4 regions of the Marinomonas sp. genome follow, and region 4 is predicted to be linked to each of the others. Evidence: predicted binding sites of a transcription regulator. Region 4 holds the regulator's gene; each other region holds the start of a gene.

Region 1 (3,132 bases), 730 kb from region 4:
GCATAATAATTAGAATCATTAAACAGCGTAATAAAGTTTTCTAAACCAACAAATTCACGGCTTAAGCCGAATGCATCCTCTTGATAGAAAGCCTGTTCAATAGCTTGTTCAGTAGGCCAAAGAAAAAAGATAAAGGTAATCACAAGCTGAGGTAACAAAAGAAGATACGGCAGCTTTTTATGGGGAAAATAAACAGACATAGAAACGAAACCTTGCCATAAGTCCAAACGGAAATCCTTCACCCATTAAAGGTGAAGGATACAAACGTTAGTTAATCAATATTACTTGTTAACTTTTTCGAACTTACGTAACAGCACATCACCACGTTTCACCGCTGAATCTAACGCTGTTTGTGCGTCTTTTTTACCTGCCCAAACTGCTTCTAGCTCTTCATTAATAACGTCACGGATCTGTACAAAGTTACCTAAACGTAAACCTTTGGTGTTTTCTGTAGGTATACCAGAGGTCATTTGAATGACGGCCGTTTCTGTACCAGGATTAGCAGCGTAGAAGCCTTGACCTTTGGTCAAATCGTACGCTGCTTTAGTGATTGGCAAGTAACCAGAAAACTGGTGCCAGTCAGCCTGAACAGACGCACTTGATAGGTAGCTTAGGAAAGACGCCACGCCTTTGTATTCTTCTTTAGAGTGACCTTGCAGTACCCACAAAGACGCGCCACCAATGATGGTGTTTTTAGGGGAAGAAATCGTCTTGTCATCATAAGGAAGCTGAGCAACACCAAAGTTGAAATTTGCGTTTTTCTTAATACTGGCATAGCCTGAAGAAGAGTTCATGTACATAGCACATTCTTGACTATAAAACTTAGGCGCTGAATCACTGCGGCGACCACCATAGCTAAACACACCACTCTTCTGCCATTCGCCCATTTGTTTGATATGAGCCACTTGCTCTGGGCCATTAAAAACAAGCTTAGTATCTAAACCACCGAAACCATTGGCTTGCGTTGCAAAAGGAATATTCTGACGAGCACTGAAGTTTTCTAGCTGAGTCCAAGATTGCCAAGCTGTAGAGAAACCACATTTCACGCCACTAGCCATTAGCTTTTTAGAAATAGAACCCATTTCTTCCCACGTTTTTGGTGGGTTAGTAATGCCCGCTTTAGCGAACAAATCTTTGTTGTAATAAAGTACAGGTGTTGAGCTGTTGAAAGGCATAGAAAGCATTTGACCATCGCTGTTCGAGTAATAACCCGTAACCGCGCTCAAGTAAGCACTTTCATCAAACGCCTGACCTGAGTCTTTCATCAATTTGTATACAGGGTAAATAGCGCCTTTTGCCGCCATCATACTCGCTGTACCCACTTCAAATACTTGAACGATTGCAGGCTGTTGTTTCGCACGAAACGCGGCAATTGCTGACGTCATGGTTTCGGTATAATTGCCTTTATAAACTGGTTTAACTTCATAAGTATCTTGTGAATCATTAAACGCTTGAGCGATTTCATTCACTTTTTCACCATTTGCACCACCCATTGCATGCCACCACTCTATTTCTGTGGCGGCAAAGCCTGAACTCGCAATAGATAGACCAACAACCACTGACGCTAACTTCAAATTATGCATTTCCGTGTTCCTCACAATGAGTTTTTATTCGAAAAGAAAGAACGACTATAGAAAGAAAATGTTTCACTTTGATGATAGTTAGGTTTCATTTGAAATACAATTGCAATTCAAATGAAACTTTTTTTAAGAATAAATAGTTGAAAAGTTGCTATAAACAGCTGAAATGAAAGCCAGATAGGCAAAAATGAAAAGCCTGTTTAAAGGCTATGAAAGGTCAATTAGGTAGTAACTAACACAGAATTTCTTGATTAAGGGCAAGCACCAAAGCGGCGAATTCCTCTCTCAAAGCTTGATAACGATTAGGCAACTGGTCACTGCTACCTTGTATGGCCAGCTCTTCCATTCTGGTAATGAGTCGACAAAAACGATAACCAGACACTTCCAGTGCAGCACCTTTTAAACGGTGCGCCACGAGAGCCAAGGACCCTGTAACAGATTCTGTGTAACTACCATTTAGTTAAGGTGCTTTTCGAGTCGCTCCTCGAACTCAATAATAAATCGACTCATCGCTTGGCGCCAGTTTTGAATGGGCATTGTCCATTTTTTACTGGCCTCTCTAATGGCAAGATAAACCATTTTCCTCGCAGAATCGTCGCTTGGGAAGACTTTACGTTTTTTAATGGCTCTACGGATGACACTGTTCAGTGATTCAATAGCGTTCGTTGTGTAGATCGCTTTGCGGATATCGTCAGGGTAACTAAACAGTGTATTAAGATTATGCCAGTGATTGCGCCACGATTTGGTGATTTGCGGGTATTGATCGTCCCAGACGCCTGCGAAACGATCTAACTCCAACAAGGCTTCTTCTTCCGTTGCAGAGCGGTAAACTTGCTTTAAGTCCGCCGTCACCGCTTTGTAGTCTTTCCATGATACATACTTCAATGAGTTGCGTACCATATGCACGATACACAGTTGAATGCTGGTTTGTGGGAAAACGGCATTGATGGCTTCTGGGAAGCCTTTTAGACCATCAACACAAGCGATGAGAATATCTTCTACACCACGCTGCTGAAGCTCAGTGAGGACGTTTAGCCAGAACTTAGCCCCTTCGTTCTCAGCAATCCACATGCCCATGAGTTCTTTATGACCGTCGGTGTTGATACCGAGTGCCAAGAAAATCGATTTATTGATAACACGCTTATCTTGGCGGATTTTCAACACAATACAATCAAGATACACAATGGGATAGATGGCATCCAAGGGGCGTGCTTGCCATTCAGTTACTTGCTCGATCACCGCGTTGGTAACACGTGATACCAGTGTCGGAGATATCTCAGCACCGTACCATTCATCGAAGGCATTGACGATGTCTCGGGTGCTCATACCTTGCGCGTAGAGCCATAGGATTTTATCGTCCATGGAAGTAAAGCGGGATTGGTGCTTTTTGACCAGCTTTGGTTCAAAAGAACCTTCGCGGTCACGAGGCGTATCCAGTTCAAACTCACCATCTTCCGTCTTAATACGCTTACTGTTCTTACCATTACGACTGTTGGTTGACGAGGATTTTTGATGTCTCTCGTAACCCAGATGCTCATCCATCTCTGCATTC
Region 2 (3,132 bases), 3.3 Mb from region 4:
ACCCAAATATTGAAAATTATTATGGTTATGGTGAATTCAATCTAATACATGTTATCGACGATTACAGTATCGATATAATGTTAAGAAATAACCTGAAATCCTCTGATAATAAAGGCGCGATACAGGTCGGCTTTAATTTTCCTTTATGGGGGAAATCACGTGGTTACATTCAATACTTCAATGGTTATGGGCAATCTTTGCTAGATTATAATCATCAAACTCAGTCGCTTGGTATTGGTATTATGTTGACCAATTGGTTGTGATTTTGCCAGCTTGTAGGATGCATTGAGAACGGATTGTCATTAGATTGTAATGATTGTGTCATTTTTAGCTTTTAAGGTGGTTATAAATCTAACCTAGGAGCTAAACCATGAAGTTGAAATTCTTACCTGTTGCAACCAGCTTAATTGCACTAACACTGTTAACCGCTTGTGGCGAAACAGTAAAAAAACACGATACTAAGCCTGCTGCAGAGACAATGTCTTTAAACAACGATGATTTGTACGAAGTTCATCACGAAGGTCGTATTTATGTGTTTGATGATCGTGGTGTGTATGAAGACTTTTTGCAGGTTGGTGAAACTTCTTTTCGTAAAGTGCGCATTGGATCAGGTCCAAAAGGTGAAACTATTGTCTTTGGTCTAACTAACGCAGACAAGAAAAAAATGTCTGGCATCGCCGCTGTTGAAATGTATGACGGTGAGTTGAAAGGCGCCGATTCTTTCTATGGTGAAATGCGTATGGAAGGTCGTATTTATGTTTTCGGTTCTTTGCAAGAAATGAACGAAGCGCGTGCCGTTGGTGAAGTTCCTTTACGTTACACAGACATAGGTTCTGGTCCAAAAGGCGAAACGGTTGTTTATGCACTAAATGGCAGCAACAAAAAAGTGAAGCCGACTGCGATGATCGAAAAATTCCATAAAATGAATCACATGAAGTAATTTACTGACTGAGATTCATAAAATACCTCGCGATAGCGGGGTATTTTTTTGTCTTGTCGTCGTTATGACAGTATGTCATGAAGTTGTCACTGTAATGCCACAGAACGGACATTTTACTGGTTTATGTTGAGAGTAAGACAAAATCAGCGAGGTGAACCGTATGAATATCCTTCAGAATATCCACGCAGTAGATGTACAGACTTTTTCTTGGTGTATGGCTCGTAAGCATCGAGCAACCCTAACTCGCATTGACCGTGCCATTTCGTTTTCGGCAGACGGCCCACTTTATGCTCTTTTAGCGCTTTTGCTCTGGTTTGCTGGAGAAGTGACTTTCACACTTGTGTTGATAGTAGGATTCTTGGTTGAACGGATCTTATATCTGGTTCTAAAACGTGGTTTTAAGCGTAACCGCCCAGCGGATGCTCTAGATAATTTTAGTAGTTTTATCATTCCTTCGGATCAATTTTCGTTTCCATCAGGCCACACTTCGGGGGCATTTTTTATGGCCTACTGCTTGTCTGAATGGTTTCCAAGCATGAATGTGATGTTGTATTTCTGGGCGGCGAATGTTGGTTTATCACGTATTTTTCTTGGTGTTCATTTTCCAACGGATACTGTGATTGGTGCTTTGTTAGGTACGGTTTGTGCGGCGTTAGCGATAGGGATTTTGGTATGAAGATATTGTACGGTGTTCAGGGAACGGGCAATGGTCATATTACCCGTGCAAGAGCCATGGCGGTGGAAATGCACGCCGCTGGAGTGGAGGTTGATTTTGTTTTTTCTGGTCGTCCAGCTGAAGAATATTTTGATATGGCTGTATTTGGCGATTATCGAACTTTTCAAGGTTTGAGTTTCGTGGCGCGAAACGGGCAGTTAGACCTCTACGCAACTTGTAAGAATGCCAAATTTTTTAAGCTATACCGAGATATTCGGTCAATAGATACTCGTGGTTATGATTTGGTAATTACAGATTTTGAGCCTATTGTGGCATGGGCCGCCAAACGCCAAGGCATTCCTTGTATAGGGTTTGGTCATCAATATGCATTCAAGTACGATATTCCTCGCTATAAAAAGAACTTTATCGCCCAATGGATTATGTCCAATTTTGCTCCAGCAGCGACGCAACTAGGCGCTCATTGGCATCATTTTGGATATCCAATTCTTCCACCACTTATTCATGTTCAACAAATGAAAAACATGGCTGACCCTGAGCAGGTCTTGGTATATCTACCTTTTGAAAACAGTGAAGCGGTATTGGATTGGTTGGATGGCGTGCAGAATTATCGCTTCCGTCTACATTGTAAAGACATTGAGCCCGGCGTGTATGGGAACGTAGAAGTTTTTCCTTTCGATAGAGAAGGGTTCCAAAAGAACTTAAGTGAATGCGAATCTGTACTTTGTAATGCGGGGTTTGAATTGAATTCCGAAGCCTTGCAGCTTGGTCGTCGTATTTTGGCAAAACCGTTAAAAGGCCAAATAGAACAACATTCCAATGCTATAGCATTAGATTTTTTAGGTATTGCTAAAACGAGTGACGTTTTGAGTTCGCAGGTAATTCAAGAATGGCTAGAAACCAGTCGAGTGGTGCAGATATCGTATCCGAACGTTGCCCGTGCAGTGGTTGCTTTGTTGCAGTCTAGTAATGATATTAGTGTGTCAGATTTATGTGAGTCTTTATGGCAACAAACTCCTAATGTGCGGGGGATTGATTTTCAATCCAACAAGCCTCGATCTTCAATGAATGTAAAGAGCGTTAAAAGAGTGACAGCATAAATTAATAGGTCATCACTCTTTTTTAATCTAAGCGCTTAATGTTTTTTTGAAAAAATTAATAGTGCGTTCCCATGCAAGTTCCGCGTTTTTCTCTTGGTAGCGAGCGGTCGAATCATTATGGAAACCATGGTTCGCCTGAGGATATACATAGGCCGTGTAATCAACCTTGTTAGCCTTCAGTGCTGTCTCGTAATCTGGCCAAGTGTCGTTTACTCGTTTATCCAATTCAGCAAAATGGAGTTGCAATGGTGCTTTAATTTTATCTATGTTGGATTTAGCCGGCGTGCCGTAATAAGGTGCGCCAGCGTGAATAGTCTCTGGCATTGCGGCGGCTAAGGCGTTAGTCAAATATCCTCCATAACAAAATCCGACCATGCCTACTTTTCCTGTACTTAGCTCATGGTTTTTTAGTAATGTTG
Region 3 (3,132 bases), 1.7 Mb from region 4:
TTTTTATTGATAACGACTTATCCATATTTCCTCCAGAAAAACACAGTGTATACTTGAGCATAGTGACAATGAGCGTACCTCAAACGTGTGACAAAAAAACAAATAGGATCAATAATCTGATGGGTATTTCGATCATTAAATCCAGCATTCTTGTATTTGGATGTTCTTTTATAAGCCTAGTACATGGCAACGATTTAATCGCGTTTGGAAAAGAGTGTTTGGCGAAAGAAGAGCGTCTGAATAAAACCAAAATGAAACTAGACATTGCGTCTCTTAGATCTGAACAAGGGCAAGTCACAAGCAACCAAGCAGTAGACAACTTAAAACGCTACAAAGAAGAGAAAGAAAAACTCGAAACCTCAATGACAGACTGTAATGAAACCACACCAAACAGCGCTTACTGTCATCAGGTTCGTCGCCAATACAATGAATTAAATTACCGCATTACCAGAGCAGAAGCCGATGCGGTGAAAAAGGACTTTGGTGGCAATGAAACCATTATCGACTTCGAGTATGAAAAAGCCGTCTTTCAACAAGAGTATGAGAATTTCATTGCGGTGTGCCGAGATTCAAATGCGCACTATGCTCTTATTCAAAGTCCCACAGCTTATGGAGAAGTATGCTCAAACGAAGCCGCCAAGCTGTCCATAACTTGCTCATTTTTCTAAAAAACACCTAGAAAAACTAACTGGCTGGCACATTACTGCTTTGCACAACATTAACCAATTTGTCCATCGGAAACCCTAAGGCTTCCGCTTTCATTAAAAGTCTTCGTTTGACGGCTTCAGGCATAGTTGGAGTGCGAGACAATAACCAAAAATAATCGCGACTCGGGCCTGATATCATGGCGTACTGATAGTCTTTTTGATCCAATTCAAAAATCACATAAGCACCATAAAACGGTCCAAAAAATGATACTTTTAGATGCCCAACATCTGAAGAATTGACAAAATAAGCGCGGCCTTCCGCTTCTCGCCATTCTTTATCTTCAGCCGAATAACCGCGGTTAAGCACCGCCACGCCGCCATCTTCTCGACGTGAATAGGTCGCTGTGACATTAGACAAACCTTCTTCGAAGGCATGGTCTTGGCGAACAATTTCATACCAAGTGCCCAAATAACGCTCTATTTGAAATTGCGTCACCGGATCAATATTTTTAGGCGCACTGGTGCAGCCCACCAATAAGGTAAAGCTGACCAATAAAATAGTTTTAATCCAATCCGTTACTTTCATCAAAGTGTCCTTTTAAGCAATCAGTACATTTAAGCAATCAGTACATTTAAGCAATCAGTACATTTAAGCAATCAGTACATTTAAGCAATCAGTACATTTAAGCAATCAGTACATTTAAGCAATCAGTACATTTAAACAATCAGCAAGTTTAAACCATCATACAAATGTCATACTTTTATTGCAGTCTACTAAAACCTTTTGTGAGGGAAGAAACCTCTTGTTTAGCAATAGACTAATACGTCCGTGGAATCAAGGACGACAAAACATTCGCCAGAGTAAATCTCTTGTCGTCAATCTTAACAGCACGACCCCCATTACAACCATAGACCCAAGATACTTATCTTTCTCGATTGATATTTCCGTTTTAGCGGGTGGATTCTGGTGGGAAGGCAGTAAAGGCACACAACGTGGGCTTGGTACAGAACGTGTAGAACCTCTTGACTTAAGCCAAGAAAAACTCAACTTATTGGTAAAAGGTCTTGGTAGCGCCTATGTTCGTGTCGGTGGATCCGAGGCAGACAATGTCACTTATTTCACCAGTAAAATATCAAATTCCGAAACAACACCCAACGGACTGACACTGACTCAAGAAATGTGGCATCAACTTCATGAGTTTTGTCAGCGTAATGACTTAGCGCTTATGTTCACTATGAAATACGGGCTGTTCGAGCGTCGTAAGCAAGGTGCATGGCGGGCAGACGAAGTAACAAAACTCTTAGAATATAGCCAAGCTCATGGGCAAGTAATCGATATTTGTGAACTCGGCAATGAACTGAATGCCTATTGGGCGTTTCATGGCTTAGCCTCGCAACCCAGTGCAAAAAACCTCGCCAAAGACTATGACACTTTTATTCGCTGTGTTCGCAAATACAGCCCAATGAGTAAAGTCGCAGGTCCCGGCAGTGCCTTCTGGCCAAGAATCGGCGAAGCCATCAAACCACTTAGCAATATTTCCGCGCCATTCTTAAATTATCTTGAAGAATCACTCGACATTGTCGATTGGCATTATTACCCGTTTCAAAGCAGCCGATCTCCGGTAAGAACCCGTGCCGCAACATTAAAAAACATCCTCTCGCCTAATTCTTTAGCGGACTACGAAAAATACTCACGACGCTTAGAAGTGCTTCGCGACCAACATCAACCAACTGCTCAGTTATGGACAGGAGAAACGGGCTCAGCACAGTGTGGCGGACAAGCAAAATTATCAGATCGCTTTTTGTCGTGCTTTTGGTGGGCTGATCAACTAGGACGAGGTGCAAAAATTGGTCAAAAAGTCATGATAAGACAAAGCCTCATCGGTGGCGACTACGCGCTTATTAACCGCCAAACATTAAAACCGAACCCAGATTACTGGGTCAGCTGGCTATGGGGAAAACTGATGGGCGAAGAAGTCTTTGACGTACAAAGCAACGACCCATTTGTACAAATTTACTGTCATAGTGCAAAGAAAGAAGGCAAATGTACTTTGCTCATTATCAATATGTCGCCGAGTCCTAAAATTCTTCATTGCAATGGCTTCGGGTCAAAAAAACGCCGCTTTGAAATCACCGCCGATACACTTACCTCCAAGAAAATTCGCATCAACGGCATCAAGCCTAAATTTAAAAATGGCAAAGTCAAACTGAGTGACTTTCCCAAACTTTCTAAACTCAACCTTGTCAGCCCCTACAGCATTAATTTTTGGTGTTTTACTGTGTGAACGTTGCAACCCCTGCATTAAATAAAAGCACTGTCTATTATTATAATTAGACAGTGTATTTTCTTTCCATAAATAAAAATGATTCTTAAATCTTAATATAATGCTTGATAATTTTACGACCATCCGTATTATTCCCGGCAAACGAAAACCATTCTCAATAAAGGGCTTTTTATGAATCGACGCTTGATGTTTATTCTGCT
Region 4 (3,132 bases):
AGGTGTTTTCAGCATGCGTTCAGCAGGTTGTGTTATTAATGACTTCGCCGATAGAAAAGTCGATGGCCACGTTGAACGCACGAAGAACCGTCCTTTACCTTCTGGTCGAGTATCCGAAAAAGAAGCGCTGATGCTGTTTTGCTTCTTGTCGATTTTGAGTTTTATCTTGGTGCTATTTACGGATATGAGAACGATTTTACTGTCGTTCGCAGGATTGGGGCTTGCTGCCCTGTACCCATTTATGAAACGATATACTCATCTGCCTCAGCTTTTCCTTGGTTTAGCCTTCTCTTGGGCGATTCCTATGGCCTACAGCGCACAAGGTGGAGACTTAGCGGATCCAGAATTATGGATGCTGTTTGTCGCAAACTGCTTTTGGACTATCGCCTACGATACCTATTACGCCATGACAGATCGTCCAGACGACCTTAAAGTTGGTATCAAATCTACAGCAATCTTATTTGGCCGATACGATTTATTCATCATCGTTTGCCTGCAAGGACTCACCTTATCTTTATTAACTTGGATTGGTCTACTAGCAGGATTACATTGGCTATATTTTGTATCACTCGTAGTTTGCATTGGACTCTTTTATCAACAATTTAAACAAGCCAAAGAACGTGACCGACAAGCTTGCTTTCGCTCCTTTCTAGACAATAATCGTGTTGGTTACTGTGTTTTCATCGGTCTAGTTACAAGCTATTTTATGTAATATATGGCAAAGTTGTGACAATGTAACAGAATTGTCACATCAGATCGTTTTAATGAAACCGTTCCTGAGATGAGGATAAATCCTGTGACCGGTAAAAAAGTATTAATTATTGACGACGAATCTTCCATACGCGAAATGATCGCTATCGCACTTGAAATGGCGGGCTACGAGTATTTGGAAGCAGAAAACATTCAGCAAGGCCATGAAATCATTGTGGATCACCGTCCAGATCTGATTCTTGTCGATTGGATGATGCCCGGCGGTAGTGGCATTGAGCTGACTCGTAGATTGAAAAAAGACCCTACGACGGCCGAAATCCCAGTCATTATGCTGACAGCGAAAAGCGAAGAAGACAACAAGATTCAAGGTTTAGAAGTCGGTGCAGATGACTATATCACCAAGCCTTTCTCGCCGCGCGAATTAGTGGCACGACTAAAGGCCGTGTTACGTCGCGCAACGCCTCAAGGCGTTGACGAACCAATCGAGATCGAAGGTCTGACCCTTGACCCAATTAGCCAACGAGTTACCATAGGCAGCCGTCCCTTAGACATGGGACCGACAGAATACCGTCTATTAAAGTTTCTCATGACCCATCAAGAGCGAGCCTATTCAAGAGCGCAATTGTTGGATCAAGTATGGGGCGGAAATGTCTACGTTGAAGAACGTACCGTTGATGTCCATATACGCCGTTTACGCAAAGCCATTGGTAGCACCCATGATTTCTTGATACAAACCGTACGAGGAACTGGCTACCGCTTCTCAGCAAAAAGGTCCGTATGAAAACAGTTTGGCGAAACACCATTATTACTTGGCTCGCGGGGCTCGCGGCCTGCATTGTAATAGGCTTAGTTATAGGTCAATTATTGGGTGTTTTGTTGCTATACGTTTTAGGCTCTTTGTACTGGCAGCTTTATCAGTTATACCAATTCCATAACTGGCTACGCCATTCAGGAAAAGCGGCGCCACCAGAAACAAGCGGTATTTGGGGAGATGTCTTCGATGCAGTTTATCGCTTACAGAAAAAACAGCGCAAGTCTAAACGCCGCATGCGCCAAGCTCTAACAAGAATTGAAAGCTCCACAACCGCCTTAAAAGAAGGCGTTATCATGGCGGACAACCAAGGCAACTTGGAGTGGTGGAACAACTCGGCGGCGCACTTTCTTGGATTAATGCGCCCGGTTGATCGCGGCCAAGTCATTACCAATATTGTTCGCAACCCAGAGTTTTTCCGTTACTTCAGTCAAAAACGTTTTGGCGAGCCATTAGTCATCAAATCCCCAGCAAAAGACGGCGTGTATTTAGAGATTCAAACCACGCTATACGACAAAAACGACCATCTAATTTTTGTCCGTGACGTGACCCGTTTACACTTGCTAGAACAAATGCGCAAAGACTTTGTTGCCAACGCTTCCCATGAGCTGAAAACTCCGCTAACTGTTATTAAAGGTTACCTAGAAACCCTCGACATGTTCAAGGACAGCCTGCCTAAAAGTATGCAAAAAGGCATTGTAAACATGTCTGAGCAATCAGAGCGGATGGAACAACTTATTGAAGATCTATTGCTGCTTTCTCGCTTAGAAAGTAATGACAAGCGCGAAGAGAACCAATGGCATAAGCTCTCAGACCTAGTAAAAACTATCACTAATGCGACAACGCCCATCTTGACGGACAAGCATACGATTAGCGTGCAAATTCCTGAAGAATCTCGACTGTACGGCTCTTACAAAGAACTCTACAGCGCCTTTTCGAATCTTATTTTTAACGCCATAAAATATTCACCAGATGGTGGCGAAATCACTATAAAATGGGAGTCCAGTGAATTTAATGGTGTTTTCTCTATAAAAGACTCAGGCATTGGCATAGAGCCAAGATACATTCCTCGACTGACTGAACGATTTTTCCGCGTAGACAAAGGACGTGGTTCAAAAACAGGTGGCACAGGTCTTGGCTTAGCCATCGTAAAACACGTTCTACTACATCATGACGCCAAACTACAAATTCGCAGCCAACCCGGTTTTGGCAGTACGTTTTCTTGCCACTTCCCAGCGAATCGAACCAGAAACGATACTATTCCAGCGATAGAGTTTAATATCGACGAAACACCGCCAACAGATCAATTATAAAAAAGGGAAGCATGGCCTCACGCTTCCCTTTTTTAATCTTCAAATCAAACCCAAAAATACTTATAGAGACCTTTGCACGAAGTCACGAGCGAAGGTCTTTTATAAGCTATCAAACAATTGGCTAATAAACGCCTCTTTCTCACTGTCCTGATCAATCAAACTCAAGATAACCGTCAAAAAGGTCGAGTCATGTTTTTTCTCGGTGGTGGCAACGGATTGAATATAATAATTCAAGCGATTCACTACTCCTTTGTACTCCAGATCCAATACAGCTTGTCCTAATACTTGTGGCACAAC

The links. Region 4 encodes PhoB, which activates phosphate uptake and scavenging genes when phosphate is short. Its sites were predicted from a motif close to TGTCATANNNNTGTCANA; they were not measured.
Region 1: a site for PhoB is predicted at 1,643-1,660, ahead of ugpB (sn-glycerol-3-phosphate ABC transporter substrate-binding protein UgpB). Genes of this name have one in related genera too.
Region 2: a site for PhoB is predicted at 1,014-1,031, ahead of ACO05V_RS18170 (phosphatase PAP2 family protein). Genes of this name have one in related genera too.
Region 3: a site for PhoB is predicted at 1,388-1,405, ahead of ACO05V_RS10240 (glycoside hydrolase). Genes of this name have one in related genera too.

What each region holds. Positions count from the first base shown of each region.
Region 1 covers NZ_OZ245329.1:1,233,370-1,236,501, reverse strand. The annotation lists gene ugpA (sn-glycerol-3-phosphate ABC transporter permease UgpA) at 1-200, opposite strand, end outside; gene ugpB (sn-glycerol-3-phosphate ABC transporter substrate-binding protein UgpB) at 282-1,583, opposite strand; gene ACO05V_RS05725 (hypothetical protein) at 1,813-1,995, opposite strand; gene ACO05V_RS05720 (IS256 family transposase) at 2,037-3,132, opposite strand, start outside.
Region 2 covers NZ_OZ245329.1:3,798,648-3,801,779, reverse strand. The annotation lists gene ACO05V_RS18180 (phospholipase A) at 1-263, shown strand, start outside; gene ACO05V_RS18175 (hypothetical protein) at 371-940, shown strand; gene ACO05V_RS18170 (phosphatase PAP2 family protein) at 1,101-1,616, shown strand; gene ACO05V_RS18165 (MJ1255/VC2487 family glycosyltransferase) at 1,613-2,713, shown strand; gene ACO05V_RS18160 (dienelactone hydrolase family protein) at 2,741-3,132, opposite strand, start outside.
Region 3 covers NZ_OZ245329.1:2,162,996-2,166,127, reverse strand. The annotation lists gene ACO05V_RS10255 (pepsin-like aspartic protease) at 1-25, opposite strand, end outside; gene ACO05V_RS10250 (hypothetical protein) at 120-668, shown strand; gene ACO05V_RS10245 (lipocalin family protein) at 685-1,233, opposite strand; gene ACO05V_RS10240 (glycoside hydrolase) at 1,451-2,932, shown strand; gene ACO05V_RS10235 (ABC transporter substrate-binding protein) at 3,104-3,132, shown strand, end outside.
Region 4 covers NZ_OZ245329.1:499,314-502,445, forward strand. The annotation lists gene ubiA (4-hydroxybenzoate octaprenyltransferase) at 1-712, shown strand, start outside; gene phoB (phosphate regulon transcriptional regulator PhoB) at 797-1,492, shown strand; gene phoR (phosphate regulon sensor histidine kinase PhoR) at 1,489-2,835, shown strand; gene ACO05V_RS02310 (response regulator) at 2,935-3,132, opposite strand, start outside.